DNA from 3 places in the Amycolatopsis sp. NPDC023774 genome. Region 3 is predicted to be linked to each of the others. Evidence: riboswitches for the same ligand, from Rfam matches in the RefSeq annotation. Region 3 holds a riboswitch; each other region holds the start of a gene.
The links. Region 3 has a riboswitch for S-adenosylmethionine ahead of AB0F91_RS01970 (ATP-binding cassette domain-containing protein). Riboswitches for the same ligand answer to the same signal wherever they lie in the genome.
Positions count from the first base shown of each region.

Region 1: another riboswitch for S-adenosylmethionine. It lies ahead of AB0F91_RS29050 (aminotransferase class V-fold PLP-dependent enzyme); the one in region 3 lies ahead of AB0F91_RS01970 (ATP-binding cassette domain-containing protein).
Region 2: another riboswitch for S-adenosylmethionine. It lies ahead of thrC (threonine synthase); the one in region 3 lies ahead of AB0F91_RS01970 (ATP-binding cassette domain-containing protein).

Region 1 covers NZ_JBFAAJ010000017.1:11,950-21,919, forward strand. Annotated here, with positions in the region: gene AB0F91_RS29020 (DUF885 domain-containing protein) at 1-3,264, opposite strand, end outside; gene AB0F91_RS29025 (AsnC family protein) at 3,493-4,521, shown strand; gene AB0F91_RS29030 (RluA family pseudouridine synthase) at 4,518-5,447, opposite strand; gene lspA (signal peptidase II) at 5,444-6,013, opposite strand; gene AB0F91_RS29040 (hypothetical protein) at 6,125-6,316, opposite strand; gene AB0F91_RS29045 (hypothetical protein) at 6,277-6,753, opposite strand; gene AB0F91_RS29050 (aminotransferase class V-fold PLP-dependent enzyme) at 6,776-8,119, opposite strand; SAM riboswitch class IV at 8,159-8,273, opposite strand; gene AB0F91_RS29055 (phosphoenolpyruvate hydrolase family protein) at 8,353-9,174, opposite strand; gene AB0F91_RS29060 (Tm-1-like ATP-binding domain-containing protein) at 9,176-9,970, opposite strand, start outside.
Region 2 covers NZ_JBFAAJ010000011.1:156,332-166,301, forward strand. Annotated here, with positions in the region: gene AB0F91_RS23600 (ComEC/Rec2 family competence protein) at 1-2,267, shown strand, start outside; gene thrC (threonine synthase) at 2,292-3,557, opposite strand; SAM riboswitch class I at 3,571-3,704, opposite strand; gene holA (DNA polymerase III subunit delta) at 3,838-4,809, shown strand; gene rpsT (30S ribosomal protein S20) at 5,226-5,486, opposite strand; gene AB0F91_RS23620 (EamA family transporter) at 5,854-6,717, shown strand; gene AB0F91_RS23625 (VOC family protein) at 6,740-7,114, shown strand; gene AB0F91_RS23630 (class I SAM-dependent methyltransferase) at 7,111-7,707, opposite strand; gene lepA (translation elongation factor 4) at 7,825-9,675, shown strand; gene AB0F91_RS23640 (pyridoxamine 5'-phosphate oxidase) at 9,721-9,970, opposite strand, start outside.
Region 3 covers NZ_JBFAAJ010000001.1:385,955-395,924, reverse strand. Annotated here, with positions in the region: gene AB0F91_RS02005 (hypothetical protein) at 1-186, opposite strand, end outside; gene AB0F91_RS02000 (50S ribosomal protein L25/general stress protein Ctc) at 537-1,145, shown strand; gene pth (aminoacyl-tRNA hydrolase) at 1,156-1,749, shown strand; gene AB0F91_RS01990 (DivIVA domain-containing protein) at 1,930-2,295, shown strand; gene AB0F91_RS01985 (fatty acyl-AMP ligase) at 2,475-4,163, opposite strand; gene AB0F91_RS01980 (ABC-F family ATP-binding cassette domain-containing protein) at 4,231-6,024, opposite strand; gene AB0F91_RS01975 (4-(cytidine 5'-diphospho)-2-C-methyl-D-erythritol kinase) at 6,062-7,030, opposite strand; gene AB0F91_RS01970 (ATP-binding cassette domain-containing protein) at 7,279-8,289, opposite strand; SAM riboswitch class I at 8,504-8,594, opposite strand; gene AB0F91_RS01965 (TetR/AcrR family transcriptional regulator) at 8,982-9,566, shown strand; gene rsmA (16S rRNA (adenine(1518)-N(6)/adenine(1519)-N(6))-dimethyltransferase RsmA) at 9,557-9,970, opposite strand, start outside.

The DNA of each region.
Region 1 (9,970 bases), on a different contig from region 3:
TGGCAGGTTTCCGTTGCCCAGCACCACGTCGTGGAACTCGCGGATGTCGAAGTCCGCGCCCAGCGCCTCCTCGGCCGCGGCGCGCACGCGCTCGATCTCCAGGCGCCCCACCATGTAGCCGAGCGCCTGACCCGGGTTCGCGACGTACCGGTCGATCTCCGCCTCGATCTCGATGCGCGCCATCGGCGTGTTGGCCACGACGTAGTCCACCGCCTGCTGCCGGGTCCAGCCCAGCGCGTGCAGCCCCGTGTCGACCACCAGCCGGGCGGCGCGCATCGAGTCCTGCGTGAGCATGCCCAGGCGCGTGACATCGTCGGTGTAGAGGCCCATCTCCTCGGCCAGCCGCTCGGAGTAGAGGCCCCAGCCTTCGATGTAGGCGTTGAACGGCACCAGCCGACGCAGCAACGGCAGGTCCGTGAGTTCTTGGGCGAACGAGAGCTGGAAGTGATGCCCCGGCACGGCTTCGTGGAACGCGATGCCCTCGCTCGTGAACCGCGGTCGTGAGCTCGCCTCGTGGGTGTTGGCGTAGTACGTGCCGGGCCGTGAACCGTCGAGCGACGCGGGCAGGTAGTAGGCGATGGTGCCGCTGGCCGCGTCGGCCTCGGGGACCGGCGCCACCACGCACTTCGCGGCGGGCACGCGAGAGAACCACTGCGGCGCAACGGCTTCCGCCCGCGTGATGGCAGCGCGGGCGGAAGCCAGCAGCTCCTCGCCGTCGCGCCAGCGCAGCTCGGGGTCGCTGCGCAGGTGCTCGAAGATCTCGGCGAGGTCCTCGGTACCGAACACGCGCCCGCCGAGCTCGCGGTACTCCCCCGCCAGCTTCTCGGCGATCCGCAGGCCCGTGTCGTGCAGGTCCTGCGCCGTGCGGTCGGTGGTGGTCTCGGCGCGGATCAGGCCCTGGTACTTCTCCTGCCCGCCCGGCAGGTGCCCGATGCCTGGCTCCGACTCGGGCTTGGCGACCGGCGCCACCTCGTCGGCCAGGAACGCGCGGTAGCGCGCGAACGCCGGGCGCACGACCTCGGCCAGCAACCGGTCGCGCTCCTCGGCGAACCCGGCGACCTCGACTGCCGGCGTGACCCGCAGCGGGTCGGTGTCCTCGGCCGCGAGGTAGCGCTCGACGTACCCGATGCCCGCCCGCACCAGGAAGTCCGGCGGCGCGAAGCCGTCGGCCACGGTGGCGCGCTGGGCTTCGATCACGGCGTCGAGGTAGGCGCCGACACCCGCGAGGCGGCGGAGGTAGCCCTGGGCCTTCTCCTCGTCGTCGGGCACCAGCGCGGAGAGGTTGGTGATCAGGTACAGCGCGGGCGAGCTGAACCCGTCACTCACGGCGAACCCGGACAACCGCGAATCCAGCGTGTCGACGACGCCGCGGGCGCGAGCGATCACCACGTCGCGCGTCACGGCGTCCGTGCCCGAAAGGCCGGCCCGGTCGATGGCCTCCGCGCGGTCGGCGAGGTCGGCGAAGCGGGCGCGGAAGCTCGCGGTCGCGGCGAGGCTCGGGTCGGGCAGCGCCCCGTGGTCGCCGGGCAGGCCGTACATCGTGCGTTCGAGCGGCGCGCGTTCGAAGTCGAGCTCCAACAGGTCTTCGGCGAGGCCCGCGACGGTGTCCCCGTGGCCGGCGACCCATTGCGCGACCACGGTGTCGAGCACCGACAGCGGCAGCGCACCGCCGGAGAGCACCACGTCGTGGAACGCGCGGACGTCGAACTCACTGCCCAGGCGGGTCTCGGCGGCGGCGCGGATCCGCTGGATCTCCAGGCGCCCCACCAGGTACGCGAGCGCCTGGCCCGGGTAACCGATGTAGCGGTCGATCTCCGCCTCGATCTCCAGCTTGCCCATCGGTGTGTTCTCGACGAGGTAGTCAATGGCCTGCTGCCGGCTCCAGCCCAGCGCGTGCAGCCCTGTATCGACCACGAGCCGGCCGGCGCGCATCGACTCCAGCGTGAGCATGCCGAGCAGCGAGACGTCGTCGGAGTACAGCCCCATCTCGTCGGCGAGGCGTTCGGTGTAGAGGCCCCAGCCCTCGACGTAGGCGTTGAAGTCGCCCAGGCGGCGCAGCAGCGGCAGCTCGGTGAGCCCGAGCGCGGTGCTGAGCTGGAAGTGGTGGCCCGGGATCGCCTCGTGGAACGCCGTGGCCTCGGCGGTGTGCCGGAACCGTTCGGTGGCCTCGTAGGTGTTGGCGAAGTAGGTGCCCGGGCGCGAACCGTCGGCGGCCGGCGGCATGAAGTACGCGGGCGGCGCGCCGGGCGCGGAATCCTCCGGCACGGCCTCGACGGTCCACGGCTGCTCGGGGATGGTGCCGAACCACTTCGGCGACTCGGCCGCCGCGCGCGTGATGGCCGAGCGCGCGGTGTCGAGCAGCTCCTCGGCACTCGTCCAGCGCAGTTTCGGGTCGGTGCGCAGCCGCTCGAAGATCTCCTGCAGGTCGCGCGTGCCGAACACGCGCTCGCCCAGCGCCTGGTACTGCTCGACCTGGCCCGCGATCACCTCGAGGCCCGTGTCGTGCAGTTCCTGGGGCGAACGGTCGGTGGTGGTGTGCATGCGCGCGAGGCGCGCGTAGATCTCGTCCCCGCCGGGCAGCCACGACACGCCCGCGCGGTCGTCGGGCCGGCCGTGGGCGAGCACCTCGGACTCGAGGAAGTCGCGGTACTCCTTGAACGCCGGGCGCACGACGTCGCGCAGCAGCTCCTCGCGCCGGCTCGCGAACGCGTCGTCGGGCGCCGGCTGGCGCAGCAGCGGGTCGCCCGCCGGCTCGGCGAGGTAGCGGTCGACGTGGGCGATCGCACCCTTCACCAGCCGCTCGACGGGCACCAGGCCGGCCTCGATGCCCTCGCGGTGCCGCACCGCGACCGCGCGCAGGAAGGCCGGGATCCCGGCCAGCCGGTCGAGGTGCACCGAGGCCTTGTCCCCCGGCAGCACCGGCACCATCGGCAGCGCCGACAGCAGGCCCGCCGCGGGCCCGACGAACAGGTCGGTCACGGTGAACTCGCCGAAGCGGCTGTCGATGAAATCGAGCTTGCCCTCGATCGAGTTGATCACCACCTCGCGCGTGACGCGGTCCGTCGCGTCGAGCTCACCGGCCTCGATCGCCCGCGCGCGCGCCAGCAGACCGGCGAGCCGCTCGCGGTAGGCGGCTTCAGCGGCAGCGCTGGGGTCGCCGAGCCCCGGCGCGTCGGGCTTGATGCCCAGGATCGCGGCGGAGAGCGGTTCGAAGCCGAACATCTCGTCGACGAGCTCGTCGGCGAGATCGGTGACGACGGTCATGGGTGCGGACTCCCGGGGCTCGGTGGTGCCGTGCGAGTCCGACCTTAATGGAGACCCGGGCTCCACGGTGGCGTTCCGGCACGAGCGTCCCGTTCACCCATTCTGAACGGTGGATCGGTACCGTTCCTGATGCCCAGAGCACCGAAACCGGGCTCCGACCACCGGACCGGGCGACTCCGGCCCCCGCCTTGCCGCGGCCGGAGTCGCCCGGACGGTAGCGTTCCCCGCGTGGCCGTGACCGATCCCGCCGATGTCCGCCTGCTCGCCGCCCTCGCCGAGCTGGGCAAAACGGCCGTGCACGACCTCGCCGCGAAGGTGGGCATGGATCCGCGTGAAGTCGCCTACCGCCTGGTTGCCTTGTCCGGCAGCGGGTTGCCGCTGCTCGTGGGCGTCGAGAGCGATCCGGCCGGGCTGCGGGCGGCGATCGCGGGAGCGCCGCCGTCGTGGCAGCAGGCCCAGCCGCCCTCGGGGGCGATGCCCGTCGCCGCGCCCGGCGGACGGCCCGGCCCGGGCCTGCCGGCCGGAGCGGGCCCGGGGATGCCGACGGAACAAGGGTTTCCGGCCGCGGCTCCGCCGAGCGCCCCCGTTCCGCGGCCGGGGAACGGACCCGGAACGCCGGGTGCCCCGTCCGTCCACGGTGGACCGTCCGGACCCGTGCACGGCGTGCCGTCCGGGCCGTACGGCGTGCCCTCGGGTCCCTACGGCCTGCCGTCGGGCGCGCACCCGGCCGTGCCGGGACCACCGCCGCTCGACCCCGCGCTGAGCACGTGGGGCGTGCCGCAGACCGCGTCCTGGGCCCGCGGTGACGAGCCGCGCCGCGCGGGCCCCGCCGAGGGCAGACACGGCCGGATCGGCGAGACACTGCCGACGCAGGGGCTCGAAGGCGAGCAGCTCACCGTGCAGCTGCTGGAGGTGCAGGACCCGGCCGACTATCTGTTCGGCGCCGCCGGCTACCGGCTCGACGCCGGCGAGCGGGCGGTGGTCGTGCACACCGAGATCACCAACCGCGGCAACGTGCCCTTCGCGTCGCTGCCGGACAACTACCTCGAGCTCGTCACGGCCGACGGCACGACGGTCGCCAAGGCGCCCGTGTCGCTGACCTCCCGGCCGCCGCACAAGATCGGCGTGCGGCCCGGCGAGACGCTCGGCGGCCACACCGTTTACGTCCTCCCGGACGCGACGCGTGTGGTCTCGGTGCGCTGGAGCCCCCGCCCGGAGCCGGACGACCGCACACTGATCTGGGCCGTCGAGGGCTAGTAGCTCTCCTCGCACAGGATCTCCAGCGCGCGGGCGAGGTCGTCGGGGTACTCCGCCTCGAACTCGACCCAGCGGCCGTCGGCCGGGTGCGCGAAGCCGAGGGTGCGGGCGTGCAGCCACTGCCGCGTGAGGCCGAGGTGGCGCGCCAGCACCGGGTCGGCGCCGTAGGTCAGGTCGCCCACGCACGGGTGGCGCAGCGCGGAGAAGTGCACGCGGATCTGGTGCGTGCGGCCCGTCTCGAGCTTCACGTGGGCCAGCGACGCGGCTCGGAACGCCTCCACCACCTCGTAGTGCGTCACGCTCGGGCGCCCGCCCGCGACCACGGCGAACTTGTAGTCGTGGCGCGGGTGGCGGTCGATCGGCGCGTCGATGGTGCCGCGCGTCGGGTCCGGGTGGCCCTGGACCACGGCGTGGTAGCCCTTGTCGACCGTGCGCTCCTTGAACGCGCGCTTGAGCACCGTGTACGCGTGCTCGCTCTTGGCCACCACCATCACACCGGTGGTGCCCGCGTCGAGCCGGTGCACCACGCCCTGGCGCTCGGCGGCGCCCGACGTCGAGATGCGCAGGCCCGCGGCGGCGAGCCCGCCGACGACCGTCGGCCCGGTCCAGCCGGGGCTGGGGTGCACCGCGACGCCCACCGGCTTGGAGATCACCACGATGTCGTCGTCGTCGTGGAGGATCTTCATGCCCGCCACGGGCTCGGCGATGACCTGGATCGGGGACTCCGGCTCCGGCAGCGTCACTTCGAGCAGGCCACCGGCGGTCAGGCGGTCGGACTTGCCGGCGGGCCGGCCGTCCACCAGCACGTCACCGGCCTCGGCGAGCTCCGCAACGACCGTGCGGGACAGGCCCAGCAGCTTGGCGAGGCCGGCGTCGACGCGCATGCCGTCGAGCCCGTCGGGGACGGGCAGCAGGCGCGCGGTCACGCGGTCTCCTTCTTGCTGTTCTTGTCACGGGTCGAGGTGCCGTCGTAGTCCTTGCCCAGCAGCGACAGCAGGACGATGAGCACGCCGCCGCAGCAGATCGCGGAGTCGGCGATGTTGAAGATCGCGAAGCCCTCGCCGTTGGGGGCGAAGGCCGAGATGAAGTCGATGACGTGGCCGCGCAGCGGGCCGGGGGCCCGGAAGATGCGGTCGGTGAGGTTGCCGAGCGCGCCCGCGAGCACCAGGCCGAGGCCGATGGCCCAGCCGACGCTGCGCAGCCGTCGCGAGAGCCAGATGATGGCGACGGCCACGGCCGCCGCGACCAGTGCGAGCACCCACGTCATGCCCGTGGCCATCGAGAACGCGGCGCCGGGGTTGCGGATCACCTGCAAGTAGATGAGGCCGCCGAGGATGCGCACGGGCTCCTTGCCTTCGAGGTTGGCCGCCACGAGGTTCTTCGACACCAGGTCGATCGCCCAGATCAGGGCCGCGACCGCGAACACCAGCCCGACCCGGCGCTTGGGCAGCACCACGGGCGCCTTCTCGGCGGCGGGCTCCTCGGGAGCCACGTCGCCGGTCACCGCCGGTTCGGGGGCATCGGCGGGCTTCGCGCCTTCGGACAGGCCGGGTTCGGACGAGGAGGACTCGGTGCTCACATCCCCATTGTCCACGCCCCGGGCTCACCCGGTCGCGGCGGCAGGCCGTGACCGCCACTTCGCGGGTCCGGCGACCACGGCGAACGCCGTCGCCAGCAGCATCGCGCCCGACGGCACAACTCCGCCGAGACCGGGCAGCACCACGGCCGCTACCAGGGCGAAGACCACCGCGACCACTAGCACGACGGCGCTGCGCTCGTACCACGCGAGCACCACCAGCCCCAGCGTCGCCAGCGCGGGTCCGCGCACGTCGGGCGTCGAGGTCGAGCCAGCCGAACGCGACCAGGTCCAGCACCGGCACGGGGAGCACGCCCCCGGCGAGGAGGGCGGCGAACCGGCCGGTGCTCGAGGCGGCCCCGGCGCGCGTACCCGGCCAGGACGAGCGCCACCACCACAGCGAGCGCGATCGGCCAGCCGAGCGCCGTCGCGTACGTCGACGGAAGCAACGGCACCTGGTCCTGCGTGAGGAACTGCAGGCCGCCGGGACCGGGGCCGAGCAGTCCTCCCGGAACCCGGTGCACCGGACCCGAGTACAGGTCGACGAACACGCCGTGCGCCCCGTGCTCGGCGGTCACGAGCTGCACCGCGGCCAGGATCAGCTCGGCGAAACCCAGCACCGCCAACGGAACCCAGAACCCCCACGCTCTCCCCATGCGGGGAGCCTAGCGAGCGGGCTCAGGCGCAGAACGGCGGAAGCTCCCGCGGGTCCCCCACCGGCGCCCAGCGGCCGTCGACCTTCGTGTACTCCCAGCGGGCGCCGCGGGCGACGATCTGGCGCAGCGCGAGCACGAGGCGGTCCACGTGCTCCTCGGTGCTGCCCAGGCCGAGGCTCACGCGCACGGCCTGCTGCCCGTCGCGGCCGCACTCGCCGATGAGGCGCTTGGTGGCGACGTGGGCGCAGAACGCGCCGTCGCGAACACCGATGCCGTATTCGGCCGAGAGGACCGCGGCGAGCCAGCCGGGTTCGAAGCCGTCGACGACGAAGCTCACCGTGCCCACGCGGTCCACCGGCGCGTCGAACAGGCGCAGCTCGGCGCAGCCGGGCACACCGGCCAGGCCCTTGCGCAGCCGTTCCAGCAGCGTGGCCTCGTGCTCGCCCACGGCGGCCCAGTTCGCGGCCAGCCGCTCGCACGCGACGCCGAGCGCGTACACGCCGACAGTGTTCGGCGAGCCGGCCTCGTGCCGCTCGGCGCCGGTGTTCCACACCACGGCCTCGGGGGTCACGAGCTTCGTCGCTCCCCCGCCGGCGAGGTACGGTTCGGCGGCGCGCAGCCAGTCGGACCGGCCGATGAGCGCACCGGCCCCGAAGGGCGCGTAGAGCTTGTGCCCCGAGAGGGCGACGTAGTCGACGTCCAGCTCCCGCAGGGAGATCCGGCGGTGCGGTGCGAGCTGCGCGGCGTCCAGCGCCACGCGGGCGCCGTGCTTCCGGGCCACGGCGGCGATCTCGGCCACCGGCAGCAGCTCACCGGTCACGTTGGACGCTCCGGTCACCACCACGAGCCGCGGCCCCTCGGGGCAGGCGGCGAGCGCTTCGTCCACAACGGACACCGCGGCCAGGCGCGTGCGCGGCAGCTGCACGCGGCGCACATTCGGGCCCCGCCAAGGCAGCAGGGCCGCGTGGTGCTCGGTGTCGAACACGACCACGGACGTGCGCCGCGGCAGCGATCGCGCCAGCAGGTTGAAGGAATCCGTGGTGTTGCGCGTGAACACGACGGTGTCGGTGGCGCGCGCGTCGACGAACCGGCGCAGGATGTCGCGCGTGCGCTCGTAAAGGCGCGTGGATACCTGCGAAGCGAAGCCCGCGCCGCGGTGCACGCTGGCGTACCAGGGCAGGAACTCGTCGACCGCGGAGCGGACCGCGTCGAGACACGGCGCGCTCGCCGCGTGGTCGAGGTTCGCGTAGCCGATCTCGCCGCCGGTCACCAGCGGCACTCGCAGCGCCGCGCCCGCGACGCCGGGAATGCCCTGCGGCGCAACGGGTTCGGTGTTTGCAGCGGTACGGTCCAGAGCGAGTGTCATGGCGGTGCCTCCTCGGCAGTCCGGGGGACCCCGGCGAGGGGCCCGCGCTTGCCTGCCGCACAACGCGACCGGCCCGGTCTTCACCCGGGGCACCCCACCGCGGTAGGAGGGTTGCCGGCCAGCAAGCCGGGGCTGAACGCTGGCACTCATGACCTGTTGATGAAGGTAGCCGAACGACGCCCGGTGACGCCAGAGGTGTCCCGCGAGCTGAGACGGCGCTCACAGACCGGCGATCACCGCCGCAGCGCGCGGAAGGCCTCCGTCTGCTCGCGGATCGCGCGCTCGGCCGGGAGCCGTTCGATCGAGGAAGCGCCGAAGAAACCGACGATCCCCTCAGTGCGGTCGAGCACGTACTGCGCGTCCGCGGGCTCGGCGATCGGGCCGCCGTGGCACAGCACAAGCACGTCCGGGTTCACCCGCTTGGCCGCGTCGTGCATCACCTGCACACGGGTGACGGCCTCGTCGAGCGTGACGGCCGTCCGCGCGCCGATCGTGCCGCTGGTGGTGAGCCCGAGGTGCGGCACGAGCACGTCGGCTCCCGCGCGGGTCATGTCGGCGGCCTGCTCGGGGTCGAACACGTACGGCGCGGTCAGCAGATCGCGTTCGCGGGCCAGCGCGACGAGGTCGACCTCCAGGCCGTAGCCCATGCCGGTCTCTTCGAGGTTCTGGCGGAACACACCGTCGATCAGCCCGACGGTCGGGAAGTTCTGCACGCCGGCGAACCCCATCCGCTTGAGCTCGTCGAGGAACGGGCCCATCAGGCGGAACGGGTCGGTGCCGTTGACCCCGGCCAGCACCGGTGTGTCGCGCACGACCGGGAGCACCTCGCGCGCCATGTCCACGACGATGCCGTTGGCGTCGCCGTAGGCCAGCAGCCCGGCGAGCGACCCGCGGCCGGCCATGCGGTAGCGGCCGGAGTTGTAGATGATCAGCAGGTCGATGCCGCCCGCCTCGGCGGCCTTGGCGGACAGGCCGGTGCCCGCGCCGCCACCGATCACAGGCCGGCCTTCGGCCACCGCGGCGGTGAGCCGGGCGAGCGCTCGTTCGCGGTCCACGTCAGGACCTCCCTTCCCCGATGAGCCGGTGCAGTTCCCGCGCGGCGGCCGCACCGAACCCGGCGTCGTTGATGGCTTCTTCGCGCCGTGTCACGGTCGCCGTGCCACCGGACAGCGCTTCCGTGAGGTGGGCGAACAGCTCGGCGTCGGCCGCCGGGTCGTGGAACGGGCCGTCCGGAACGTCCACAGCGGACACTCCGCCGAGCGGCAGGAACACCGAGACGGGCCCTTGCGCCGCCCGGAGTTTGCGTCCGAGCAGCGTGCCCAGCCGAGCGGACTCCTCCGGGGTCGTCCGCATCAGCGTGACGGTCGGGTTGTGCACCAGCAGGTTCCGGTCCGCGAACCGCTCGGGCACGGTGTCGGCCGGGCCGAAGTTGACCATGTCGAGCGCGCCGACGCTGACGACCTGCGGCAGGCCCGCGCGCCCGGCCGCCTCCAGCCGGTGCGGGCCCGCGGAGAGCACGCCGCCGACGAGCTCGTCGGCCAGCTCCGTCGTGGTCAGGTCGAGGACACCGGCGAGCAGGCCGTCGGTCACGAGCTTCTCCATCGCGCGGCCGCCGGAGCCGGTCGCGTGGAACACGAGCACCTCGTAGCCGAGCTGTTCCAGCTCGGCGCGGGCCTCGTCGGCGGCGGGTGTGGTGACGCCGAACATCGTCACCGCGACCACGGGCCGATCGGTGGTTTCGCGGCCGGTGTCGTGGTGGCGGGCCATGGCGGCGATCGCGGCCGCCGCGTTGCCCAGCACGGTCTTCGACACCGCGTTGAGCCCCGCGATGTCGACCACGGAGTACATCAG
Region 2 (9,970 bases), on a different contig from region 3:
GGGTTGTGGCCGCGGTTTTGTCGGCCGTATTGCTCGCGCGGCGGCGTGGGAGGTGGCTCGGAGCGGCCGGCGCGCTGCTGGTTCTAGGGCTCGTCGTGGCGCTGCCGACGGCGTGGCGCATCAGGGGACCGGAGCAGGACGCACTCGGACAGGCCGCCGTGCACGGGGGAACCGGCACAATCCGCGTGGAGGTCACAGAACGACCACGGCCGATCCACAGCGCCGGCTACGCCGATCAGCAGGCGGGCACGAGGTCGGTGGCCATCGACGCCCGGGTGGAATCGGCCACTGTGGAATCAGCCACTGTGGACGGTCGGAAAGTGAGGTCCACCGGCCGGGTCCTGCTGCTCGCGCCGGTGGCCGGGTGGGCTGATCTTCTGCCGGGCCAGGAGGTCACGGCATCGGGTCGCCTGGCGCCGGCGCGCGGGGGTGAGCTGACGGCCGCGGTCGTTTACGTGCAGGGCGCTCCGGCCGGGGTCACGCGGGCGCCGTGGTGGCAGCGGGCGGCCGCGGCGTTGCGGGCGGGGCTGCACGAGTTGTGCGCGGTGTTGCCGGAGGAGTCGGCGGGGCTGTTGCCCGGACTGGTTCTGGGCGACACGAGTGCGTTGCCAGAGCAGGTCGAGCAGGAGTTCACGGAGTCGGGACTCACGCACTTGATGGCCGTCAGCGGGGGAAATCTGGCGATCCTGTGCGGCTCGGTGTTGTTGTTGTGCCGGTTGCTGCGCATCGGGCCCCGGGTGTCGGCGGCCGCTGCGGGATTGTGCTTGGGTGGCTTCCTGATTCTCGTCGGTCCGGCACCGAGCGTGCTGCGCGCCGGGGTGATGGGCGGGGTGGCGCTGCTGGCGCTGGCGTTGGGCCGGCGTGGATCCGCGTTCCCGGCGCTGGCGTTCTCGGTGTGCGTGCTCGTCGCGTGGGATCCGGTGATGGCGGCGGACTTCGGGTTCGCGTTGTCGGTGTTCGCGACGGCGGGGCTGGTGCTGCTCGCGCCGCGGTGGGCGGATTCGCTGGTACGCCGGGGGATTCCGCCGGGATACGCCGAGGGCATCGCGGTGCCGTTGGCGGCGTTCGTGGTCACCGCCCCGGTGATCGCGGGCATGGCGGGCACCGTGAGCCTCATCTCGGTGGTGACCAATGTGCTGGCGGCGCCCGTCGTCGCGCCGGTCACGGTGCTCGGGGTGCTGGCCACGGTGGTCGGGCCGTGGTGGCCCGGAGCCGGGCACGTGCTGGTGCACCTGGCCGATCCGGAGGCTCGCTGGCTGATCACCGTCGCGCGGCACGGGGCCCGCGCGCCGGGTGCGGTGCTGACCTGGCCGGGTGGCTGGTGGGGCGGGGTGTGCGCGGCGGGGGTGCTGGTCGTGGTGGTGGTCGCGTTCCGGTTCCGGCGCGCTCGGCTGCTGGTGGCGATGGGGCTGGTGGCGGTGCTGCTGATCGTGGTGCCGCCGCGGGTCCTTTCGCCCGGCTGGCCGCCGAAGGGTTGGGCGATGGTGGAGTGCGACGTCGGCCAGGGCGACGCCGTGGTGCTGGCAACAGCGGAGCCCGGGCGGGCGGTGGTCGTGGACACCGGACCGGAGCCGGGGCCGGTGGACGAGTGCCTGCGGCGGCTCGGCGTGGAGCGGATCCCGCTGCTGGTGCTCAGCCACCTGCACGCCGACCACATCGGCGGGCTGTCGTCGGTGTTCGACGGCCGGGCCGTGGGTGCGATCGCCGTCGGCCCAGGACGGGCGCCGGCGTGGGCGTGGCAGCAGGTGTCGCAGGAGGCGGCGACGCACCACGTTCCGGTGCTGGAGCTGAGCGACGGGCAGCGGCTCGATTGGCCGGGGCTGTCGCTGGACGTACTGGGGCCGCGCTACGTCACGGTGCGGGCGGCCACCCTGCAGGACGGCACGATGATCAACAACAGTTCCGTGGTGCTGCGGGCGACCACGGCCGCGGGGAAGGTGCTGCTGACCGGTGATGTGGAACTGGCCGCGCAGGCCGACTTGCTGGCCGAGGGGGTGGATCTGCACGCCGACGTGCTGAAAGTGCCCCACCACGGCTCGCGCTACTCGTTGCCCCAGTTCCTCGAGGCGGTGGGCGCGCGGGCGGCGATGATCAGCGTGGGCGCGGGCAACAGCTACGGGCACCCGGCGAAGTCCACAGTGGACGTGTTGGGCACGTTGGGTGTGCTCGTGACGCGGACCGATGTGGACGGTGACACGGCCGTGCTGCCCGGTGACGGCGGCCCGGCGGTGGCGCGCCGGGGCGAGCCGCGCGGGCCGCCCCGCTAGGGAAGCGGCCCGCGGGCCCGGCGGTCAGAGGCCGAGGGCCTTGCTCACGGCCTCGGCCGACGGGGGCACGGTCGCCTTGGGGCCGATGCGGCCTTCGAGGGCGTCGAGCGTCTTGAGGCCGTCGCCGGTGATGAGCAGCACGGTCTCGGCGTCGGGGTCGATCTTGCCGGCCTCGATGAGCTTCTTCGCGGTCGCGACGGTGACGCCGCCGGCGGTCTCGGTGAAGATGCCCTCGGTGCGCGCGAGCAGCCGGATGCCCTCCACGACCTCCTCGTCGCTCACGTCTTCGATCGCACCGCCGGTGCGGTTGACGACGTCGAGCACGTAGGGGCCGTCGGCGGGGTTGCCGATCGCGAGCGAGCGGGCGATGGTGTCGGGCTTCACGGGCTGGACCACGTCGTGGCCGGCGCGGAACGCGGCCGAGACGGGGGAGCAGCCGGTGGCCTGCGCGCCGAACACCTTGTAGGGGCTGGCCTCCACGAGGCCGAGCTGGCCGAGCTCGCGGAAACCCTTGTCCACCTTGGTCAGCTGCGAGCCCGACGCGATCGGCACCACGATCTGCTCCGGCAGGCGCCAGCCGAGCTGCTCGGCGACCTCGTAGCCGAGCGTCTTGGAGCCTTCGGAGTAGTAGGGGCGCACGTTGACGTTGACGAAAGCCCACGTCGGGTGCTCGCCGGCGAGCTCCGTGGCGAGGCGGTTGACGTCGTCGTAGTTGCCGTCGACGGCGATCAGGTCACCGTCGTAGACCGCGGTGGTGAGGATCTTGGCGCGCTCGAGCGACTTCGGGATCAGCACGACCGACCGCCAGCCGGCGCGGGCCGCGGCGGCGGCCGTCGCGTTGGCCAGGTTTCCGGTCGAGGGACACGCGAGGACCTCGAAGCCGAACTCGCGGGCCGCGGCCAGCGCGACGGCGACCACGCGGTCCTTGAAGGAGTGCGTGGGGTTGCCGGTGTCGTCCTTGACCCACAGGGACTTGAGACCCAGGGCCTTGGCCAGCCGGTCGGCCTTCACCAGGCGGGTGCCGCCGGGCTCGGTGTTCGGGATCTCCTCGACGGTCGAGGGGACAGGAAGGAGCTTCTTGTAGCGCCAGATGTTCTTGGGGCCGGCCTCTATGTCTTCGCGACGCACGCGGCCGAAGTCGTAGGCGACCTCGAGCGGCGAGAAGTCCTCCGCGGACACGAACTCCGGGGCGAGTGGCTGCCGGTGGCCCTCTTCCTTCGACACCAGTTCGACGGCCGGACCGAGGTCCAGGGTCTTCTTGGTGGAGGTCGTGCCGAGGGTAACGGTCATCGCGAGGTTCCTTTCCTCATCTGCCCCGCAAAAGCGGGCCGGAATTGGCACCGTGGTCGTCAGCTATCCCGCAAATTCGGGAAGACAGGCTGTACGCCGGTTGCCGGGGCTTCGTCGGGCCGTTCCCTCTGCCCCTCTGGATGAGCGGTGTTCAGTTGTCGGCGTGCCTCGTGGGGCGCGGCCTCGGGTACACCGTACGACATGGCGATCACCTCGTGCCACGGTGGCGGCGCACATCACCGGAGCGGGCGCGGGGCGGCGCGGGTGAGAAGATGGCGGGGTGACCACCGCACCTGCGCCGCTCCACCTCGTCCTCGGTGAGGAAGAACTGCTCATCGAGCGGGCTGTCCGTGCGTCGCTGGACGCCGCGCGGGCCGTGGACTCGACGGCCGAGATGACGCGCAGCCGGGTGTCCGAACTCACACCGCCCGTGCTCGCCGAGCTGGTGAGCCCCTCGCTGTTCAGCGAGGGGCGGGTCATCGTACTCGACTCCGCGCAGGACATCTCGCAGGAGCTGGCGGACGCGGTGATGGCCTACCTGAAGGCGCCCGCCGACGGGATCGTGCTCGTGGTCGTGCACAACGGCGGCGGGCGCAGCAAGGCGGCCAAGGCGCTGCCCGCGGCGCTGAAAAAGGCGGGCGCGGAAATCACCGAGTGCCCGAAGCTGACGAAGCCCGCCGAGCGGGAGTCGTTCGTGCGCAACGAGGTGCGCCGGGTCGGCGGCAAGATCGACGCGGCGGGTGTGATGGCGCTGATGGACACCGTCGGCTCCGATCTGCGCGAGCTCTCCTCCGCGGCGACGCAGCTCGTCGCAGACACCGGCGGCGTGGTCGACGAGCAGGCCGTGCGCCGCTACCACACCGGTCGCGCCGACGTGACCGGCTTCGCCGTGGCGGAGAAGGCCGTGGGCGGCGACCGCGCGGCGGCCCTGGAGTCGCTGCGCTGGGCCATGCAGCTGGGCGTGCCGCACGTGCTGGTCGCCGACGCCCTCGCCGACGCGGTGCGCACGATCGCCCGCGTGTCCGCCGCCGGCCGCGGCAACCCGAACCAGATGGCGGGCGAGCTGGGCATGCCGCCGTGGAAGATCCGCAAGGCGCAGGGCCAGTCACGTGGCTGGGGCCAGGACGGCCTCGCCACGGCGATGCGCGTGGTCGCCCGCCTGAACGCCGAGGTCAAGGGAGTGGCGGCCGACGCGGACTACGCCTTGGAGCGCGCGGTCGTCGAGGTCGTCGCCGCCAAGGGCGAACGCTGACGCTGCTCGGCCGGGCATAGTTCGACCCGCTGAACGGCGCGGCCGAAGCCGGCGCTCGGGAAGCAGTGAAGCGCCCGACGGTCGCCACTGCACGAGGCGACCCACGCGGTCGCTGGGTACGCTGCGATCCGGCGCGTGGTTTTGAGCGGGCTCTAGCCGCACGAGACTGGGTGCGCAGCGGCGCCTCGATTTCGGTGCGTGGCTGGTGAGCGGGTCCTCGGCGCGCGAGGTGACCCGGGCGGTCGGTGGTGGGTGCGCAGACTCAGCAACAGGCATCCGCCAGCCGAGCGGCCGTCGCCGCGGCTCCTCGAGGGGAACGCTGCTCGCAGGGGGGTGCGGGAGTGCGCACGAAAAAGCCCGGCGACCGAGCGGTCACCGGGCTCTTTCAGGTCTGGCGGGGTGGTGCTGCGATCAGCTCAGAGCTGGTTCGCGCGCTTCGCGAGAGCCGACTTCTTGTTGGCGGCCTGGTTGGCGTGGATGACGCCCTTGGTGACGGCCTTGTCGAGCTTGCGGGCGGCGTCGCGCTGGAGTTCGAGGGCCTTGGTCTTGTCGCCGGAGTCGGCGGCCTCACGGAACTTGCGGATCGCGGTCTTCACCGAGGAGCGGATCGCCAGGTTGCGCTGACGGGCCTTCTCGTTGGTGGTGATGCGCTTGATCTGGGACTTGATGTTGGCCATGAAGGCATCCTGCTTTCGTCTCGGTGAAGGTCGCTGCCGCGTCGAAGTGGCTCCGGGCGCCTGGAGTACAGACAGGCGCGGCCGGGTTTCCTCCCTGACGGAATGCCGCACGGCAACGACGGGAAAGCCTAACAGGCCTGCTCGCGGCCCCCTCGGGCGGCCCGGAGTGGTCGGTTCGGCTACCGTGGAAACCGCAGTGCCTAGGGTTCCGCTGCCGGCCCGCCGCACCGCCACGCAAGACAACCAGGGCCGGCGGGACAGGTCCGAGCGGCACCATCGGCGCGGCCCGACGCCCGCCGTTCATCTGACGGGACAAAAGCCTGGAGGACCCGGCCTTCCGTGTGCGCGGAAGACCCGAGGGGGTCCGGTGAACACCACAGCTCTGTCGTTCGTCCTCATCGCCGCCGTCGTGCACGCGGGGTGGAACCTCGCCGCGAAGCGCGTCACCTTCGGCGGGCCGCGGTTCGTGTGGCTTTACTACACCGTGTCGGCCGTGGTGCTGCTTCCCGTCGTCATCACTGCGCTCCTGATCGAGAACGAACGTCCACAGTGGACGTGGCTGCTCGCCGCCGCGGTGACGGCCGTGCTGCACGTGGCGTACGGCACGGTGCTGCAGCGCGGGTACGGCGTCGGCGACCTGTCGATCGTCTACCCGCTCGCGCGAGGTACCGGGCCGCTGCTGTCCGTGCTCGCGGCGGTGCTCGTGCTGCACGAGCACCCCGGCGTGCTCGGCCTGATCGGGGCGTTCCTCGTGGTGGCGGGCGTTCTGGTGATCAGCCTCGGCGGCAGCAAGGCCGACGTCAAAGCGCGCCGCGCCGGCGTGTTCTACGGCGTGCTCACCGGGGCGACCATCGCGGCCTACACGCTCTGGGACGCCCACTCCGTGACGACGCTCGCGGTGCCGCCGCTGGTGTACTTCGGCGGCGGCGCGCTGGTGCAGAGCGTGCTGCTGGCGCCCGCGGCCCTTCGTGACCGCGCCGAGGTCGGCGAGCTGTGGCGCGAGCACCGCAAGGAGACGCTGATCGTCGGGATCGCCTCGCCCGCGGCGTACCTGCTGGTGCTCTACGCGCTGCGAATGGCGCCCGTCAGCCTGGTCGCGCCGGCGCGGGAGCTGTCGATCGTGCTGGGCGGGCTCGCGGCGTGGTTCGTGCTCGGTGAGCGGAACGCGGCACGCCGGCTGGTGGGCTCGCTGGTGGTGCTGGCCGGGATCGCCGCGATTGCGGTGGCCTGAGCCACTCGGGTAGGCAGGACGCATGGACGTACTGAGCAGCCGCGTGCTGATCCACCCGCGCGACCTGGAGGCCTCGACCGCGTTCTACCGGGACACGCTCGGGCTGGCGATTCGCCGCGAGTTCCCCGGTGGCACGGTCTTCTTCGCGGGCGGCGGTTCGATCGAGGTCGTGGGCGGCAACGATGCGACACCCTCGGCGGCCGTCGACCTCTGGCTGCAGGTCCGTGACCTGCCGGCGACGCTCGAGGAGCTGGCCGCGCGCGGCGTCACGCCGGTCCGCGGGGCGCGCCGCGAGCCGTGGGGGCTCGACGAGGCCTGGATCACCGACCCGGACGGCCTGCGCATCGTCCTGGTACAGGTGCCGGCCGACCACCCGCTGCGGAGGGACTCCCGCTAGGGCTTGCGGGCCCGCAGCTGCGCCGCCAGGGCGGCGAAGCCCGGCGGCTGCCAGGTCCACGTCTGCAGGTCGATGAAGCCCGCAGCGGTGACCTCGGCGGCCAGATCGTGCCGGGGAACCGGCAGCCACTTCTCGTGCGCCGACAGCAGCAGCCGGCCGCCGGGACCCAGCACGCGGAACAGCTCGGCGAAGCCGGCCGCGCGGTCGTCCCAGAGCTGGACGTTGTTGACGCTCAGCACGACGTCGACGGAAGCGTCGGCGCAGCCGGTCGACGCAGCCGTGCCGTCGCGCAGCTTCACGCGGTCGCCGCAGCGTTCCCGGCACAGGGCGCGCATCTCGGCCGACGGTTCGACGCCGACGACCTCGCCGGCCAGGCGGCTCGCGGCGTCGAGGCCGACGCCCGGGCCGGGACCCACGACCAGCACGGTTTCGTCGGGTTCCAGCCGCGCGAGGTCGACGAGCCGGTGCTCGGTGGCGGCGTTGCCGCGCGACATCAGCCAGCCGCCGACGCGGCCCAGCAGGCCGCTGGGGTGCCCGAACGCCCGGTCCAGCGCGGTGTCGAAGGTCCCCGGGGGAGGGTGTGGAGTGCTCATCCTTCGAGGTCACCACGAGCCCGGCGCGCTCGCATCGGGGATGACCCCCAACCGCACCCGGAGGTCCATGGGACGATAGGAAGCGGCCACCCCCGACCTTTCCCGAGGACCACACGAGTGACAGCGCCCAAGACGTTCGCCGACACCACCTTCACGCCGCCGGAACTGATCCGCAACTTCTGCATCATCGCCCACATCGACCACGGCAAGTCGACGCTGGCGGACCGCATGCTGCAGCTCACCGGCGTCGTCGAGGAACGGGCGATGCGCGCGCAGTACCTCGACCGGATGGACATCGAGCGTGAGCGCGGCATCACGATCAAGGCCCAGAACGTCCGCCTGCCCTGGCAGGTGGAGGGCCAGGACCACGTGCTGCACATGATCGACACCCCCGGCCACGTGGACTTCACCTACGAGGTTTCGCGCGCCCTGGAGGCGTGCGAGGGGGCGATCCTGCTGGTCGACGCCGCGCAGGGCATCGAGGCGCAGACGCTGGCCAACCTGTACCTGGCGCTGGAGAACAACCTCCAGATCATCCCGGTGCTCAACAAGATCGACCTGCCTTCGGCCGACCCGGACAAGTACGCGGCCGAGCTCGCGCACATCATCGGCTGCGAGCCCACCGACGTGCTGCGCGTCTCGGCGAAGACGGGCGTCGGCGTCGGCGCGCTGCTCGACGAGGTCGTGCGCCAGGTCCCGGCGCCGGTCGGCGACGCGGACGCCCCGGCGCGCGCGATGATCTTCGACTCGGTCTACGACACCTACCGCGGCGTCGTCACCTACATCCGTGTGGTCGACGGCAAGATCACCCCGCGCGAGAAGATCCGCATGATGTCCACCGGCGCGACCCACGAGCTGCTGGAGGTCGGCATCATCTCGCCGGAGCCCAAGCCCAGCAAGGGCCTCGGCGTCGGCGAGGTGGGCTACCTGATCACCGGTGTGAAGGACGTCCGCCAGTCGAAGGTCGGTGACACCGTCACGTCCGAGCGCCACGGCGCCACCGCACCGCTGGCCGGTTATCGCGAGCCGAAGCCGATGGTCTACTCGGGCCTGTACCCGGTCGACGGCTCCGACTACCCGGAGCTGCGCGAAGCGCTGGAGAAGCTGCAGCTCAACGACGCGGCGCTCGCCTACGAGCCGGAGACGTCGGTCGCGCTGGGCTTCGGCTTCCGCTGCGGCTTCCTCGGCCTGCTGCACCTGGAGATCACGCGCGACCGCCTCGAGCGCGAGTTCGGCCTCGACCTGATCTCCACCGCGCCCAACGTGGTCTACCGCGTGGTGCTGGAGGACCGCAGCGAGGTCGTGGTCACCAACCCGTCCGACTGGCCGAGCGGGCTGAAGATCTCCGAGGTCCACGAACCGGTGTCGAAGGTCAGCATCCTCGCGCCGAGCGAGTTCGTCGGCACGATCATGGAGCTGTGCCAGAGCAAGCGTGGTGTACTGCTCGGCATGGACTACCTGTCCGAGGACCGCGTGGAGCTGCGCTACAACATCCCGCTCGCGGAGATCATCTTCGACTTCTTCGACACGCTGAAGTCGCGCACGCGCGGGTATGCCTCGCTCGACTACGAGGAGGCGGGCGACCAGGTCGCCGAGCTCGTCAAGGTCGACATCCTGCTGCAGGGCGAGACCGTGGACGCGTTCTCGGCGATCGTGCACAAGGATGCGGCCTACGGCTACGGCAACCGGATGGCCACGCGGCTGCGCGAGCTGATCCCGCGCCAGCAGTTCGAGGTGCCGATCCAGGCGGCCATCGGCTCGCGCATCATCGCGCGCGAGACGATCCGCGCGATCCGCAAGGACGTGCTCGCCAAGTGCTACGGAGGTGACATCTCGCGCAAGCGCAAGCTGCTCGAGAAGCAGAAGGAAGGCAAGAAGCGCATGAAGACCGTGGGCCGGGTCGAGGTCCCGCAGGAAGCCTTCGTCGCGGCTCTGTCCACTGAGGACAGCGGCAAGGCCAAGAAGTAGCCACGGCGAAGCCCGCGGCGGACAGCACGGGCTCGCCGCCGGGCTTCAGCGGTTGCCGATGATCTTCTCGGCCGCCACGAACACCGCGACGCGGCGCTCCGCGGCCATCACCCGGTCGTATTCTGCCCAGTCGTCGTGCGTTCCGGTGGCGGCCTTGAAGACGTCACGCAGCAGCGTCGGCAGGCCGGCCGGGTCGAAGGCCGCGTCGGGGTCGTCGGGGCCGATGAGGTGAGTTTTCCCGGTCACCGACAGCCAGTCCCAGCCCCGGCGGAACGTGAGCGTCGCGTGGCCGGTG
Region 3 (9,970 bases):
CTCCAGCGCGGGCGCCCGGCCCAGCGCGTCCAACGCGGCATCGACGGCATCTCGCTGCTCCGCCAGCCGGTCGGCTATCTGCTGGTCAGCGGGCGAAACCCCCGCCGAACCGACCACTGAGACCTGGCACCCCGTGAGGACGCCACCCAGCAGCACGACCGCCGCGGCGATCCATCGAGCCCGCATTCTCGCCCCTCTATTTCCGCGGGAATCATCCCATGCCCGCGGCACGCGCCTGCACCACCGGAATTGTGTCGTCATCACCGGCAGGACCAAGGTTTAGTCGTGCGGGGCCACCCGCCGCAACCTCCTTGTCGAACGAGGGTTTACACTTCTCGAGTTGTCTCGGCGAGGCGGGTGCACCGTGTGGTGCCCAGCGTGATCGACGCGGCGGCTCGAGAAGCCCCGTGGAATGTGCACGCCTGGAAACTCGCCGCCGTACGCAGCTGATTTTCGAAGTACACCGCCCAAGCAGAGATCGACGATCCCCGCCGCCACCTGCTGCACCGATTTGTGATTTGAAGGAGTGCTACACCGTGTCCGAGGTACGTCTTACCGTCGAGCCGCGCACCGAGTTCGGCAAGGGCGCCGCGCGGCGCACCCGTCGCGCCGGCAAGATCCCCGCGGTCCTCTACGGGCACGGCTCGGACCCGCGGCATTTCGCGCTGCCGGCCCTCGAGTTCGCCCGCGTGGTCCGCGAGAACGGCAGCAACGCCGTGCTCACCCTCGACCTCGAGGGCTCCAGTGAGCTGGCGCTGACCAAGACCATCGTGGTCCACCCGCTGAAGAACTACATCGAGCACGTCGACCTGCTCGTGGTTCGCCGCGGCGAGAAGGTCACCGTGGACATCCCGGTGGTCGTGACCGGCACCGCCGGCCCGGGCGGCCTGGTGAACCAGGACCTCGACACCCTCCAGATCGAGGTCGAGGCGCTGCACATCCCGGAGCAGATCGAGGTCTCCGTCGAGGGTCTCGAGATCGGCACCCAGATCACCGCCGCGCAGGTCACCCTGCCGCAGGGCGCGGTCCTGGTGACCGACGCCGAGGCGCTGGTCGTGGCCGTGAACGAGCCGCAGCGTGAAGAGACCGGCGACGAAGAGGCCGCCGCCGAAGGCGCCGAGGCTCCCGCCGGGGACGCCGAATAAACTCACTTCCGTGAGTGAAGACCTGCCTGGGGCCGGCGAGCTGATCGTGCTCGCCGGCCTCGGTAATCCCGGGCCCCAGTACGCCGGCAACCGCCACAACGTCGGCTTCATGGTGCTCGACGAGCTGGCCACCCGCATCGGGGGCAAGTTCAAGGCGCACAAGAGCGGCGCCGAGGTGCTGGAGGGGCGACTCTCAGGCCGTCGCGTGGTGCTGGTGAAGCCGCGTTCGTTCATGAACCTCTCCGGCGGTCCCGTGGTCGGCGCCGCCCGGTTCTTCAAGGTCGAGCCCTCGGGCGTCGTCGTGGTGCACGACGAGCTCGATGTGCCGTTCGGCGCCCTGAAGCTCAAGCTCGGCGGCGGCGACAACGGGCACAACGGCCTGCGCTCCATCACCAAGTCGCTCGGCACGCGTGAGTACTACCGCGTGCGGTTCGGCATCGGCCGTCCGCCGGGGCGCCAGGACCCCGCCGATTTCGTGCTGAAGGACTTCTCGACGGTCGAGCGCAAGGAGCTCCCGTTCGAAATCTCCGTGGCCGCGGATGCGGCCGAAGCACTGCTCTCGAAGGGGCTCACCGCGGCCCAGAACGAGTTTCACGCAGGTTGATCGGCCGGTTGCGCTCTGTTGGTGATCATGAGTGGCGCTGCGTAGTTTTTGCTCACTCGATGGGCGGCTTATGGGGCCCTGATCGAGTCGTCCGGCGCGTGCGGGCTTCCCGGCGCCCCGGTGACCGGTTAGGACGGAATGCGGGAGTCCGCACACCGACCCTGAATCGGAGAATGTTTCATGTCGTTCACCGCCGAGGACCTCATCGAGGTCACCTTCGGTAACGCCCCGATCGGCCGCCGCGGCTATGCCAAACAGGAGGTCGACGAGTTCGTGCGGCGCATCGCGAAAACGATCGCCGAAGAGGACGACCTGACCGCGGCCGAAGTTCACCACGTCATGTTCAACAAGCCGCTGATCGGCAAGCGCGGCTACGACGAACGCGAGGTCGACCAGTTCCTGGACGCCGTGGAGGAACAGCTGGCCGACCTGTCCGGCCGACGCGCTCCCGCCGTCCCCGGCGCACGCGACGAGCACGAGGCGACAGCCTCCCGGGCACCGCGTCCGGAGGTGACGGAGAACGCCGAGTCCTTCCAGGACCGGTAAGTCTTCTCGGCTTTGACGGCGTCGTTCCCCCGCGGCGCTTTCCCGGCCGGTTGCTCAGCTTTCCTCCTTCTTCCTGAAACAACCCCGCCCTCCGGACTCCCAAGCCCCGAGAACACGGAACCGGCCCGCTCAGTGTGGTGAGCGGGCCGGTTCCGTGTTCGTCGCGGTCGAAGCCGGCGTCAGTGTTCTGCGTTGTGGGCGATCTTGTCCGCGTACTGCACCGCAGTCGCAGCTCGTTTGACCTTGCCCGACGGAGTCTTGGGCAGGCTGCCGGCCGGGAGGACCACCACGGCGAACGGGCGCATGTCCACCGCGTCGCGAACGCGAGCGGCGACCTGCTTCGACAGCGCGCGTTCGGCCTCCGCGTCGCCCGCCAGCTTGGACTCCACGACGACGGCGAAGCGTTCGCGGCGGCTGCCCGCGTCGAGGCGGACGGCGACGGCGTTGCCGGCACGTACGCCCTCGACCGAGGTGGCCGCGCGTTCGATGTCGGTGGGGTACAGGTTGCGGCCGCCCATGATGATGACGTCCTTGCGACGGCCGCAGATGACGATCTGGCCGTCGATGAGGTAACCGAGGTCGCCCGTCTTCATCCAGCCGTCGGCGTCCTGGGTGTCGAGGGGGCCGTCGACGGTGAGGTAGCCCGGGGTGACGGCCGGGCCGCGGAGGCGGATTTCGCCGACTTCGCGGTCGCCCAGCAGCGAACCGTCAGCGGCGACGATGCTCGCCTCAAGGCCGTCCAGCGGGCGGCCCAGCACGGCGAAGGAGCGCACGGCGTCAGTGCCCCGTCGAGGGTCGCCCTCGGGGACCGGGACGGCGCGGTCGTCCGCCTCCAGCGCGTCAGCCTCGACGACGTCCAGCGTGAGACCGGTGAACAGCGGCGCGAAAGACACCGCCAGCGTCGCCTCGGCCATGCCGTACGCCGGGAACACGCACTCGGCCGGCATCTTGAAGCGGGCGCCCGCGTCGACGAAGGTCCGCACGGCCGTCTCGTCGATCGGCTCGGCGCCGTTGAGCGCGATGCGGAGCTTGGACAGGTCGTAGGCGTTGTCGTCCTCGACGCGGGCCATGCGGCGGCCCACGATGGCGTACGCGAAGTTCGGCGCGGCAGTGGTGGTGCCGTTGTACTTGGAGATCAGCTCGGGCCAGATCAACGGGCCGGACAGGAACTCGACGGGCGTGATCTTCACCAGCTCGACGCCGAAGGTCATCGGCACCGTCAGGAAGCCGACCATGCCCATGTCGTGGAACGTCGGGAGCCACGACACCATCACGTCGACGTCGAAGTCGAACTCCGCGCGGTCGACCATGGCCTTGACGTTGGTGTAGAGGTTGCCGTAAGTGATCCGCACGGCCTTGGGGTCGGCCGTCGAACCGCTGGTGAGCTGGAGCAACGCGGTGTCGCCCTCGTCGGTCGGCACGACCTCGCCCAGCGGCTCCGCCTCGGCCAGCTCCGTGATCAGGCGGTGCTCGATGCCCTTTTCGGCCAGCACAGGCGCGAGCTGGTCGAACGGCTCGCCCAGCACCACCAGCCCGGCGCCGATCATCCCCAGCACCTTGACCGTGTCCTCGGCCCACTCGGCGAGGTCCGTGCGCGCCGTCGGCTGGTGCAGCATCGTCACGCTGCCGCCGGCCAGCCACACGGCCTGCACGGTGGGCGCGATGAGCACCGGCGCCGCGGCCAGCACGGCCACCGCGCTCCCGGGCTTCAACCCGCCTGCGACCAGGCCTCCGGCGATCTTCTTGGCCTGGTCGTGGACCTCGGCCCAAGTCCGGCGCACCGGCTCCTTGGGCTCGCCCGTGACCATGCCGCGCTGCTGACCCCGCCCCGTCGCCGTCTCGACGAGCGTGTCCACGAACCGACTCATGCGCGACAGATTACTGTCTGGGTGTCAACGCTTGCCCGCGGTGGCGCGAACAGCACCGATCAAGCCGTCATTCGAGCGCTTCCGACGTCTCCAGCCACTTCGCCTCGACGTCTTCCTTCTCCGCGTGCACGCCCTTCAGCTCCGTGTTCAACGCGATGAGCTTGTCCGGGTCCGTGGCCGCCTCGAGCAGCGCCGCGTGCAGCTTCTCCTCGCGCGCGGCCAGCTGGTCGAGCTTGCGCTCCAGCCGTCCGAGCTCCTTCTGCGCGGCCCGGATCTCCGCGTTGCTGCGCTTGGTCTCGGCCTTCCCGGAAGCCGCCGACGCACCCCGCCCCGGCGCCATGTCACGGCGCCGCGGCGTCGCCTCGCGCAGCTTCGTGCGGCGATCGAGGTACTCCTCGATGCCGCCGGGCAGGTTCGTCACCTGGCCATCGCCGAACAGGGCCACGGTGGTGTCGCAGACGCGCTCCACGAGGTAGCGGTCGTGCGAGACCACGACCATGGTGCCGGGCCAGCCGTCGAGCAGGTCTTCAAGCTGCTGGAGGGTGTCGATGTCGAGGTCGTTGGTCGGCTCGTCGAGCAGCAGCACGTTGGGCTCGGCCATGAGCAGCCGGCACAGCTGCAGCCGGCGCCGCTCGCCACCCGACAGATCACCGACGGGCGTCCACTGCCGTTCGGCCGGGAAGCCGAGCTTCTCGCCCAGCTGCGAAGCCGTCATCTCCTGCTTGCCGAACACCACGCGCCCGGCCACCTGCTCGATCGCCTGCAGCACGCGCAGGTCGCCCGGCAGGTCGTCGAGCTCCTGGCGCAGGTGCGCGAGCGCGACCGTCTTGCCCTCGACCCGCCGCCCGGTTTCCGGTTCGATGTCACCGCCCAGCAGCTTGAGCAGCGAGGTCTTGCCCGAACCGTTCACGCCGACGAGACCCACGCGGTCACCCGGCCCGATGCGCCACGTCACGTGGTCGAGCAGCGTCCGGTCGCCGACGCTGAGCGTCACGTCTTCCAGCTCCAGCACCGTCTTGCCGAGGCGGCGCTTGGCGAACGCCATCAGCTCCACGGAGTCGCGCAACGGCGGCACGTCGGCGATCAGCGCTTCGGCGGCTTCCACCCGGTAGCGCGGCTTCGACGAGCGCGCCTGCGGGCCGCGGCGCAGCCAGGCCAGCTCCTTGCGCGCCAAGTTCTGGCGCTTCTCCTCGGCCGTCGCGGCCAGGCGCGCCCGCTCGGCCCGCGCGAAGATCCAGTCGGCGTAGCCACCTTCGTACTGCTCGACGCGCCCGTTCGCGACCTCCCACGTGAGGCCCGCGACGGTGTCGAGGAACCACCGGTCGTGGGTCACGACCACCACGGCGATCCGGCGGGCGAGCAGGTGGTCGGCCAGCCAGCGGACACCTTCGACGTCCAGGTGGTTGGTGGGCTCGTCGAGCACCACGAGGTCGAGCTCGCCGGTCAGCGCCGCGGCGAGCGCGACGCGACGGCGTTCGCCACCGGAGAGGTTCGCGGTCGGCGTGTCGAGCCCGATGGCGGTGATGCCGAGCCCGTCCACAATGGACCGCACGCGCGCGTCGGCGGCCCATTCGTGTTCCGCGCCATAGCGTTCGAGCACGACGTCGCCGACCGTGCTGCCCGAAGGCAGCTCGGTTCGCTGGGTGACGACGGCCATGCGCAGGTCACGAACATGGCTCACCCGACCGGAATCCGGCTCGCTCAGACCCGCGAGCACCTCCAGCAACGTCGTCTTGCCGCCTCCGTTGAGACCGACCACACCGATGCGCTGTCCTGCGGCGACGCCGAGCGAAACGCCGTCCAGCAGCGGTTTCACGCCGTACGACTTGCTCACCGACTCCAGGTTGACCAGGTTGGCCATCCGATTCAGCCGATCCTTTCCACAGTGGACTAGAGGTTCAGGCGTGCACGCGCGGTGGCGCGCCACGGGGTGCGTCGTCGCCGCCGACCAGCCGGGCGCCGGGCACCGGGCCGTGGGCGACGCGCACCGTCCGGCAGACGCCGGCGCCGGACAGCTCGGCCGCCACCTCGACGGCGGCCTGCGCGTCGGCGCAGAGGAACGCGCACGTGGGTCCCGAGCCGGACACGCAGCCGGCCAGCGCGCCCGCGTTCACGCCCGCGCGCAGCGTGCGGCGCAGGCCGGGGCGCAGCGACACGGCCGCCGCCTGCAGGTCGTTGCCCAGCAGCAGCGCGAGCTGGCGCGGGTCACCCGACGCGAGGGCCTCGACCACGGGCGTGTGCGAGCCGATGCGCGGCGGGTTGCCGTCGGCGCGGAGGCGGTCGAGCTCGCCGAACACCTTCGGCGTCGACAGGCCTTCGGTGTCGAACGCGAGCACCCAGTGGAACGTGTGGCGCGACAGCACCGGCACGAGCTGCTCACCGCGGCCCGTGCCGAGCGCGGTGCCGCCGTAGAGCGCGAACGGCACGTCGCTGCCGAGCTTGCCCGCGATGGCGGCCAGCTCGTCGCGCGTCACGTCGAGCTTCCACAGCGAGGCCAGGCCGACGAGTGTCGCCGCCGCGTCGGCGCTCCCGCCCGCCATGCCACCGGCGACGGGGATACCCTTGCGGAGCACGATCCGCACCTTCGGGTCGTCGCCCTCGGCGCGACCGGCGTAGGCGGAGAGCTCCTGAGCCGCGCGCCAGGCGAGGTTGGTGGCGTCGGTGGGCACCAACCCCTCCCCCTCGCCGAAGACCTCGAGCCCCGGCTCGTCGGTGGCCGCGACGGTCACCTCGTCCGTGAGCGACAACGCCTGGAAGACGGTGACCAGGTCGTGGTAACCGTCGTCGCGCAGGTCACCGATGGCCAGGTGCAGGTTGACCTTGGCCGGGACCCGGACGGTGACTGGTGGTGGAACTACGGCGAGCACCCGTCAAGCCTACGTGGCCCGGCGCCTGGGCTCCCCACCAGGAGAAAACAGTCGTTCTCAGGACGGCGGTCCCAACCTTCCGGACGCCCGCGCCCTCCCCCCGGACCCCTGTCCCACCCGCCCCACTGTGGCGTTGGTTGCGCTCAACGCACCCAACGCGGCGTTCGGTGCGTTGAGCGCACCGAACGCCGCATTGGGGCGCTCTGGGTCAGGCCGGTGGGCCAGACGGACGGCTCAGGGGCGTGGGGTCAGGCGGCGACGCTCTGCGCAGCCCGCACGGCCGGCGTCACGTGGGCGCCGCGGTCGGCGATCCACGCCAGCGCCGCGTCGGCCCGCTCGCCGCGGACACCGATGCGGAAACGCGCGATCGGGGTGTCGCCGATGCGCGTGAGACCGCCGCCGATGGTGGCGACCTCCACGTCGAAGCGGCCGGCCGCCTCGGGCAGCAGGGCGCCGACGGACGCGAAGCCGATCAGCACGACGTCGGCGGACCGGTCGTACTTCGCGGCCTGCGCGCGGGCGGTCTCGATTGCCGGCAGCACCGCCTGCGCGGTCCAGCTGCCCGGCGAGGCGATGAGGTCGAGCACGTGACCGCGTTCGACGACCACGCCGTCTTCGAGCACCGCGACGTCGTCGCAGACGCGGCGGACGACCCCGGCGTCGGGGGTCGTCAGCAGGACGGTGGTGCCCAGCTCGGCGCGGGCCCGGTCGAGCACGGCGAGCACCGCACCGGCTTCCTCGGGGGCGATGCCGGCGGTCGGGTCGTCGGCGAGCAGCACGGCCGGGCCGGCGGCGAGCGCCTTGGCCACGGCGACGCGGCGCAGCTGGCCGGGGGTGAGGTCGGCCGGCTTCTGCGCGGCGCGGGCGGTGAGGCCCACGAGGTCGAGCAGGTTGCCGACGCGGCTCTTGCGCTGCGGGCCGTCGACGCCAAGCTGCTCCAGCGGCGTGGCGATGTTGCCGGCGACGGTGCGCTCGGCGAGCAGCTCCGGCTTCGTACCGACGACACCCAGCTGACGGCGGACCTCCCGCAGCCGTCGGCCGTCGAGCGCACCGGTGTTGAGGCCGTCGAGCCGTACGACACCTCGGTCCGGGCGCTCCTGCAGGGCGATGCAGCGGGCGAGCGTGGACTTGCCGGAGCCGGCGGGGCCCACCACGCCGAAGAGGGAACCGGCCTGCACGTCGACGCTCACATCACGCAGCGCAGCGACCGGATTTCCGTTGAGGGGAAAGGACTTGGACACGTTTTCGACAGTGATCACGAAGAGAGCTCCAGGCAGTGGGCGCAGCACCGTTTCCAGGCGCGCCGGGCGTCACCGAATCACCGTCCTTTTCGGACGGTGCGCAGAATTGCGTAAGAAAAGATCAGGCGATGACTGTGGAGCGTCGACACGCACATACCGTGCGGCGACCTTCATCGACGACGCGCCGCCGGGTCAACAGGAGCGGGCGGGCTACCCTCTGCATCGGAAACAGCCTCCATCGGTCCTGGCTGTAGCACCTGCCCCATGGGGAGTGGTTGCTGCGACTTCGGCGAGCCAGGTCTCTCAGTCGCTCGGGATGGACTTTCTGAGTAAAGCCGATCCCACTGGGTGAACGCAAGCGCGTTGGTGCAGATCACACGAGTGGTGGTGCCCGGATACCGGGACACTCGTAGCCACATCGTGGACCCCGAAGGCTCCGGCACCGAATCTCTTCCGCGCGGCGAATCCGGCCACCAATTCCACTGTGGACGCTGCCGAACCCTGGTGGAGCCGCGATTCCGGCCCGATGATCCGGGAGTGGCGCGCGCGTGGGTAAATGACGGTTCGGCAAGGTAGTTCGCCACGGCGAGACACCGCGTCTTCCCGGCCGGACACCCACTCCCGTCCGCGAGCCGACTCCGGACTTGCGTCACACCGCTGATGATACGCGTGTATCGGATACAGTCGTACCACAACAGCGGAGGAGGACCATGGCGCGGCGCGTCGACCACGAGCAGCGCCGGCGCGAGATCGCGACGGCGGTGTGGCGCATCGCGGCCGAACGCGGACTCGACTCCGTGAGCATGCGCGAGGTGGCCGCCGAGGCAGGCGTGTCGCTGCGGCTGGTGCAGTACTACTTCGAGACGAAGCACAACCTGCTCGTGCTCTCCCTGCGTTATCTGCACGAACGCGGCGAGCAGCGCGCGCAGGCCCGCATCGCCGCGCAGGTCGACCAGAGCGTGCGCGGCGTGGTCCGGACGCTGCTCACCGAGCTGCTCCCGCTGGACGCCGAGCGCGAGCTGTCACTACGCGTCCACCGCGCGTACTTCAGCCGCACCCACAGCGACCCTGCGTTGGCGAAGGTTTTTCTCCACACCGAGACGCCGATCGAGGACCTGCTCACCAGCCTGTTGCGCCGCGCGGCTCTCCCGCCCGGCGTCCAGCCACGGCAGGAGGCCAACCTCCTGGTCGCGGGCTTCACGGGCCTGGGTCTCGACATCCTGCACGGCCGTTTCACCCCACCCGAAGTCCTCGCGACGCTGGACTACCACCTGGCGCGGCTCTTTCAGGCTTGAGCCGCGAGCCGCACGAAGTCGTGCACGTCGAGCTGTTCGCCGCGCGTCTTCGGGTCGATGCCGGCCGCCACGAGGAGCTCGCCCGCGCGATCGGCCGAACCGGCCCAGCCGGCGAGGGCCGCGCGCAGTGTCTTGCGGCGCTGGGAGAATGCGGCGTCCACGACCTCGAACAGCCGCTGCCGCTCAACGCCCTCCACGGGAGTGCCACGTTCGAAAGCCACGAGGGACGAGTCGACGTTCGGCACCGGCCAGAACACCGACCGCGGCACGGCACCGACCTTGCGCGCCGGGCCGTACCAAGCGAGCTTCACGCTGGGCACGCCGTAGATGCGGCTGCCGGGACCGGCGGCCATGCGGTCGGCGACCTCGGTCTGGACCATCACCATCCCGCGCTGCAACGACGG